2 regions of the Streptomyces sp. NPDC051018 genome follow, and region 1 is predicted to be linked to the other one. Evidence: riboswitches for the same ligand, from Rfam matches in the RefSeq annotation. Region 1 holds a riboswitch; the other holds the start of a gene.

What was found. A riboswitch is a leader RNA that binds a small molecule or an ion and turns the genes downstream of it on or off. The one in region 1 is predicted to bind cyclic di-AMP.
Positions count from the first base shown of each region.
Region 2: linked by a shared signal. The riboswitch ahead of ACIBCM_RS04375 (peptidoglycan DD-metalloendopeptidase family protein) and the one ahead of ACIBCM_RS22345 (transglycosylase SLT domain-containing protein) in region 1 are both predicted to bind cyclic di-AMP.

Region 1 is NZ_JBITFN010000013.1:14,735-18,150, forward strand. It holds gene ACIBCM_RS22340 (DNA helicase) at 1-840, opposite strand, end outside; gene ACIBCM_RS22345 (transglycosylase SLT domain-containing protein) at 1,252-1,734, opposite strand; cyclic di-AMP (ydaO/yuaA leader) riboswitch at 1,739-1,897, opposite strand; gene ACIBCM_RS22350 (NAD(P)-dependent alcohol dehydrogenase) at 2,329-3,297, opposite strand.
Region 2 is NZ_JBITFN010000002.1:118,148-121,563, reverse strand. It holds gene ACIBCM_RS04380 (STM4011 family radical SAM protein) at 1-801, shown strand, start outside; gene ACIBCM_RS04375 (peptidoglycan DD-metalloendopeptidase family protein) at 908-1,876, opposite strand; cyclic di-AMP (ydaO/yuaA leader) riboswitch at 1,881-2,035, opposite strand; gene ACIBCM_RS04370 (tyrosine-protein phosphatase) at 3,076-3,416, shown strand, end outside.

The sequences.
Region 1 (3,416 bases):
CCCCTTGGCGCCGGCCCGGTGGACGACGACCGGGCCGGGGCGGGACAGATCAAGCGTGCGGTATCTGCCGTGGGCGGCCTGGGCGGTGTACATCTGCGGCCTCAGCTCCGGAGCCCGCCGCTCCAGCAGGGTGATGAGCTCGAACTGCGTACGGGTCGAGTTGACGACGACCCCGATGCTGTCTCCCGGCCTCTCCCGCGCCAGGGAGACCAGCAGATCGGTCACGGCCCCGGGGCCGGTCAGCCGGTGCAGCCGGGGACGCGGCCCGATCCGCCCGGGCAGCGCGGGAGATATGGCGCCCGTGTGGAAGCGGGCGGCCAGCTCGGCGATCTGACGGGTGTTGCGGTGGTTTCCGCCGAGGCCGTGCCGGGCGCAGGCGCCGAGACCCCGTTCGATCTCCCCCAGGGTCGACCGGGTGTCGGTGAGCCGCTGGCACTCGTCGGCGAACACGGTCACCTCCGCCCCGAGCAGCCGGCACAGCCGGTAGAAGGCGGGCGGCAGATCCTGGCCCTCGTCCACGACCAGACTCAGCGCGCCGGGCGCCTCGCGAAGGGCCGCCCGTTCGTAGAACGCCGGCCAGTCGTACCAGCCGTCGTCGGTTCTCGGGGCGACCTCCCCGTACCAGCGGGCGAGCCAGGAGTGCGCCGTCGCCACCGTCACCCCCGCGTCCTCGGTGCCCAGCGCCCGTACCAGGGGCGCGAGGGACTGGCACAGCAGCCGGGACCGGGTGAGCAGGACGGCCGGAGTGCCGGTGAGCGAGCTCGGCCCGCAGCCGTATCTGTTCGGCTTCCCCCAACCCGATGGCCTGGGCCCGTGCCCGGAAGGTGAGTTCGGAGACAACCCCCCGTACGGCCTCCCGGCGCAGATCCGCGTACAGCTCGCGCAACGCCTCCCCCGAGCCCGGGAGCACCCCGCCCGTCCGCCGTGGCTTCACCCATGACTCACACCCCCCTGTGTCGCATGACATGCCCCCGGAACAAGCCCCGCACGGCTGCTCAACGGAAGCAGGAAAGAACCGGCCCACAACGTAGAGAGGCGTGTTGACATTGTCAACACGCCTCTCGTTGGCGGCAGTTACCCCGATCCTGTGGACGCCCGACCCCGCCGGGTTCGCGGGTCCTTCCGCTCCCGGTCTCCTCCTCCGTCCTGTCTTCCGTCTGCTGTCGCAGGGTGCGGGGGCATATCGGCCTCCATACGCGAGAACGCCCCCGGGATCCCGGGGGCGTTCTCGCGTATGGAGTTCAGGCAGTGTCAGTACGGCCCGAAGACATTGTCGATCGATCCGTACCGGTCGGCCGCGTAGTTGCAGGCTGCGGCGATATTGGCGACCGGGTCGTAGCTGTCGGTGGACGTACCCGGAACGTGGTAGGCCCGGAAGGTCGGGTCAATCACCTGGAGAAGGCCCTTGGACGGCGTTCCGGCCACGGCGTTGGAGTCCCAGTTGTTGATCGCCAGCGGGTTTCCGGAGGACTCGCGCATGATGTTCCGGTGAATTCCCTCATAGCTGCCGGGAATTCCGTGATCGGCCATGACGGACAGCGCTTCCCTGATCCAGCCGTCGAGGTTGTCGGGGTACGTCGTGGCCTGGGTCGCCGTCGTGGCGGCGGGGGCGGCGTGGGCCGTGGCGGCACCGGCCAGCGGGAGCGCCAGCACGGCGCCGGCCGCGCCGAGCGCGACAAGACCCCTGGTGAGCGAGCGGGTTCCGAAACGGGACAGCTTTACCTGGGCAGACATATTGAGTTCCTCTCCGTCGCCTGCGAGGTGAGCTGTCGGATTCGGGCTGGAGATGCCCTACCGCACCCGAAGGCGCGGATTCACCCCTAGCCGGTCCCTTGCGGTACCGGCGACTTACCTGGTTCCCCCGCTCCTGCCGTGAGTGAGTAGTCGGTCGGCTCTGTGCGGGACGGCGGCAGGATGAGGCGTTCCGTCCCGAGTCGACGATGACCGTAGACGAGACCGGGCGAGGGAGACAAGGCGCGGTTTCCTTTTCGAAACCCATTTCCGGGTCTGGCTTTCGGGTGCCGGATTTCCATGATCCGGCGGAGGGGCCCAACTCGCTTTTCATGGCGATGGGATGGCCGGGGAGTGAATTGATCGTTTCGGGTCTCCGGGTGACGCTTGTCACTTATGGAGTCGTTATTCAAAAGACGCCATAGCGAAGGGCGTTTAGGTTTATTGGCGAGAAAGCAGCCAAATGGGACATTTCATCCATTGGGTGTGAGGGGCTCCATAGTTCCCAGAAGGGGTAGGGCCTCTCATCGTGCCCCGCGTACGGCGTCCTCCGTGCCCCGGCCCTGGCCGCGATCGCCCGGTTCATACGGGCACGGCTCATACGGTCACGACGATCTTGCCCCGGGGATGGCCCGTCTCCAGGTGCTTGATCGCGGCGACGGCTTCGGTCAGCGGGTAGGCGCGGTCGACGACCGGTGCGATCGTGCCGTCCTCGGCGAGCTTCTTGAGGATCATCAGGTCCTTGTGGCGCACCAGCGCGATCAGGGAGCTCAGCGTCTGGCCCAGGAACGGCGAGAGCGCGTAGCCGTGGAGCTGGCGGCCCAGGCCGCCCACCCAGTCGCCGCCGCCTTCGCCTCCGGCCATGACCAGGACGCCCTTGGGGGCGAGTGCGCGGCGCAGCAGGGACAGCGGGCGGTTGCCGGCGGTGTCGAGGATGACGTCGAACCGGTGCCCGCCGTCGGTGATCTCCTGGGTGGTGTAGTCGAGGACGTCGGTGGCGCCCAGGGTCCGGACGAAGTCGGCCTTGCCGGGGCCGCAGACGGCGGTGACCTCGGCTCCGTACGAGGCGGCGAGCTGGACGGCGTAGGTCCCGATGCCGCCGGAGGCGCCGATGACCAGTACTTTCTGCCCCGGCCTCGGGCGCGCCCTGCCGCTGAGGCCCTGGTGGGCGGTGACCCCGGAGACGGGGAGAGCCGCGGCCTGCTCGAAGGTGAGGTTGCCGGGCTTGGGCGCGAGCTTGTCGGCCCTGGCGCAGGCGTACTCGGCCAGCGATCCGTCGCCGCTGCCGAAGACCTCGTCACCCGGCTTGAAGCCCGTCACCTTCGCACCGACCGTCTCGACCACCCCGGCGAGGTCCCAGCCGCGAACGGGGTTCTTGGGCTTGCGGAACCCGAAGGCGAGGCGGGCCATATAGGGCTTGCCCGTCATGAGGTGCAGGATGCTCGGATCCACCCCGGCGGCGCGCACCTGGACCAGCACTTCGCTGTCCCGGGGAACGGGGCGGTCGATGTCGCGCAGCTCTAAGCCGTCCGCGGAGCCGTACAAGTCATGGACGATGGCCTTCATGGGGTCCCCCCTGGTTCGGATGCTGCCCCAGAGCATCGCGCCGGATCGAACCTCTGACCAGCCTCCGGGTCCCCTAGATGTCCCCCATATGTCAGAGGCCGGGTGGTGCCCTCCTCGCC
Region 2 (3,416 bases), on a different contig from region 1:
TTCGCCAAGCGGCGCGACTCCCCCGCACAGCTGCGCGCCGACCGGGCGGCCCTGGAGCGGTTCGCCGCCTGGGTGTCGGCGGGGACCGGTGACCGGCTCTCGGTGCTGTTCACACCCTGGGGCGAGGGCCTGGTCCGTTCCTGGTACCGGCGCACTCTGGTCGAGCTGTCCCGGCTGCCGCAGGTGCGGCGGGTGGCGATCCAGACCAATCTCAGCTGCCGCACGGACTGGCTCGCGGACGCCGATCCCGGGACGCTCGCGCTCTGGTGCACCTACCACCCCGGGCAGACCCCGTACGAGAGGTTCCTCGGCAAGTGCCGTGAGCTGACCGGGCTGGGCATCCGCTTCAGTGTCGGTGTGGTCGGGCTGCCCGAGCATCTGGAGCACGCCCGCCGGCTCCGCGCCGGACTTCCCTCTCAGGTCTACCTCTGGGTGAACGCCGCGGAAGGCCACCGGTACACGGACCCGGAAGCCGCGGAGTGGACCGCGCTCGATCCCCTGTTCCCGTACAGCCGCCATCCGCACCGCTCGGCCGGTCTCCCCTGCCGGACGGGCGAGTCGGTCGTCTCGGTGGACGGCGACGGCACCGTGCGCCGCTGCCACTTCGTCCCCGCCGAACTGGGCAATCTGTACGACGGCTCGTACCGGACCGCGCTGCGCCCGCGCGCCTGCCCGCTCGCCGTCTGCGACTGCCACATCGGTTATGTGCATCTGGAGGCGCTCCCGCTGTACGACGTCTTCGCGGGCGGCGTACTGGAACGCGTCCCCGCCGCCCGGCCCGGGGGCCTGACGGTGTGGTGATCCCGCTCGGCCCACCCGCCGGACCGGATCACCGAAGCGGGAGCACGCCGCAACCCCCCGTGCCACCGCCGGGCGGCACGAGGGGTTGCGGGCGTTGGTACGAACGTCAGAGAGAGACGCCGTGCTGGCGCAGATAGGCCACCGGGTCGATGTCGGAGCCGTAGCCGGGGCCGGTGCGGACCTCGAAGTGCAGGTGCGGGCCGGTGGAGTTGCCGGTGGAGCCGGCGAGCCCGATCTGCTGTCCACCGCTCACGCTCTGGCCCGCGGAGACGGAGAGCGAGGAGAGGTGGGCGTACTGGGAGTAGTTGCCGTCGGCGTGCTTGATGACGACCTCGTTGCCGTACGAGCCGCTCCAGCCGGCGGAGACGACGGTGCCGGGGCCGATGGACCGGATGCTGGTACCGGTGGAGGCGGTGAAGTCGACACCGGTGTGGTAGCCGCTGGACCACATGGAGCCCGAGGCGCGGTACGGGGTGCTGACGTTGGCGGACGCGACCGGGGTGGTGTAGCCGCCGCCGGCCTGGGGAGCGCTCGGCTCGGGGGTGCTCTGCGCGGCGTCGTCGTCGGTGGCCTCGACCGAGCCGGCCGACGCGGACGTGTTGGAGGCGGTCTCCTTCGGGGCGGCCGGGGCCGGGGCGCTCTCACGGGCGTCGTCACGCGAGGCGCGGGGCTCCGAGCGGGTCTCGGACTTCGCCGGGGCGTCGCTCTTGGCCTTGGCCTTGGCGCCGAGGGTCAGCTCCAGGCCGGGGTGGATCAGCGAGGGGTTCTCACCGACGGCCTCGCGATTGTCGGCGTAGAGCTTCTGCCAGCCGCCGCTGAGGTTGTGGTCCGCGGCGATCTTGGACAGATAGTCGCCCGCCACCACGCGGTAGGTCACGGGAGCGGCGGCGGACTGCTGGGCCACCGGGGCGGCGGGGACGGCGGCGACGGTCGCGGGGGCCGACTGCTCCGCCGCCTGGGCGCCGCTCGCACCCATCAGCGGAAGGGCGATGGCCGCGCCACCGGTACCGGCGGCGACGAAGCCACGGGTGAGGGGGCTGGACGTAATTCGGCGGTGCTTACCCTTTTTGGGCATGACGCATTCCTCTCCGGCGCCTGCGGGGTGAGCTGTCGGGTTAGGGCTGGAGATGCCCGGCCGCGCGGCAGCGCGACTTCACCCCAAGCCGTCCGGAACTCCGGGATCGGCGTACTACCTGGGTCCCCCGCTCCTGCCACGCGTGGGTGGGTGGGAATTCCGGACGGCGGCAGGATTAGGCGTTCCGTCCGAACTGCCGTGACCGTAGACCGGCCGCGCCGAAGGGAACAAGCCGAGCCTTTTCCCGATCCGTGACACGGATCTTTCCGGCGCGGAATACCCGGTCACCCTCTGTCTACCCGGCTCCGCCAACTCCCCTTGGGCGGCCGAATTCCTCTTTCCCGATCCGGCCACACACCGTCACGAATATGATCCTGCTCACGAGCGGAACCATCTCCCCTACAGACAGGGCACGTTATACCTAAGGGTTCAATTCGGACATGATGACCAGAAGCCCCTATAGGCCATGGCGGCCACGCCCGGCCGTTCAACTTCCCGTCACTTTTCGGGCGATACCGTCGGCAACAAGTCGCCTGCCGTTCAGCCGGACGTCATGAGCACCCCTCCCTGAGGCACACCCACGAATCCTGATCACGCCGGAGGCGCCTCCGGCGATTCCGGTCGCGACTCCGCTCCGAATGGCCGCTAAATTTTTTCCGCGCCAGCCCATCCGGCTCCCATGACGCGGCGCCTGAAGGGCATTCACCTGCGGCAGAGGCGTCGGCCAGAACGGCCCATTCCCCCACCAGGAGAACTCCTCCTCCAGTTCGCCATCCGAACTTCACCACGGGAACACGCACTTCGGAAAGCAGCGAACCCCCGACCACCCCGGGGCGATGTCCGGCCCCGGAGCGGGACACCCATCGCCACCGCGGGCTCACACCCCAGGGGCCCGCCACGACCCACCCTCCGGCCCACGACCCGCCGGCAACGGCACGGCCGCCCTGTGACCGATAGAGAGGGCCGCCACGAGCCCGGCCGCGACCCCCGGACCCGACCCCCGACCGAGCACCACCGCCCCCACAGCCCAGAAATCAATACAATTCAACATAATCACTCAGCATCGGACATGGATCAAGGCACCGGGCACGCTCCCACCAGGAAGGACAAAGTAATTGCCCGAAGAACCCATGTCGTATCGTCGAGAACACGCCACAGTCGGCGACCGGCGCCGACGGCAGTGACCCTCAGGAGCCTTTGTGACGCAGCAGCTGCCGCAGGTCCCGTCGACCGAGCCGGAACTGACCGGGGTACGCAATTTCCGCGATGTCGGCGGGCTCCCGACCGTGGACGGCAGGACGGTGCGGCACGGGCGGCTCTTCCGCAGCGGTCATCTCGCCGACGCGACGGCGAGTGACGCGTCCTTCCTCTCCGGGCTGGGGCTGCACACGATCTTCGACTTCCGCAATGCCGCCGATATGCGGCTGGAGGGCCCGGACGTGGCACTGCCGGGCGTACGGAACCTGAATCTGCCGCTCAGCGATCCGGCCGACGGCGCGGAGTTCTGGACGATGGTCCGCGAGGGTGACCTCGACCAGCT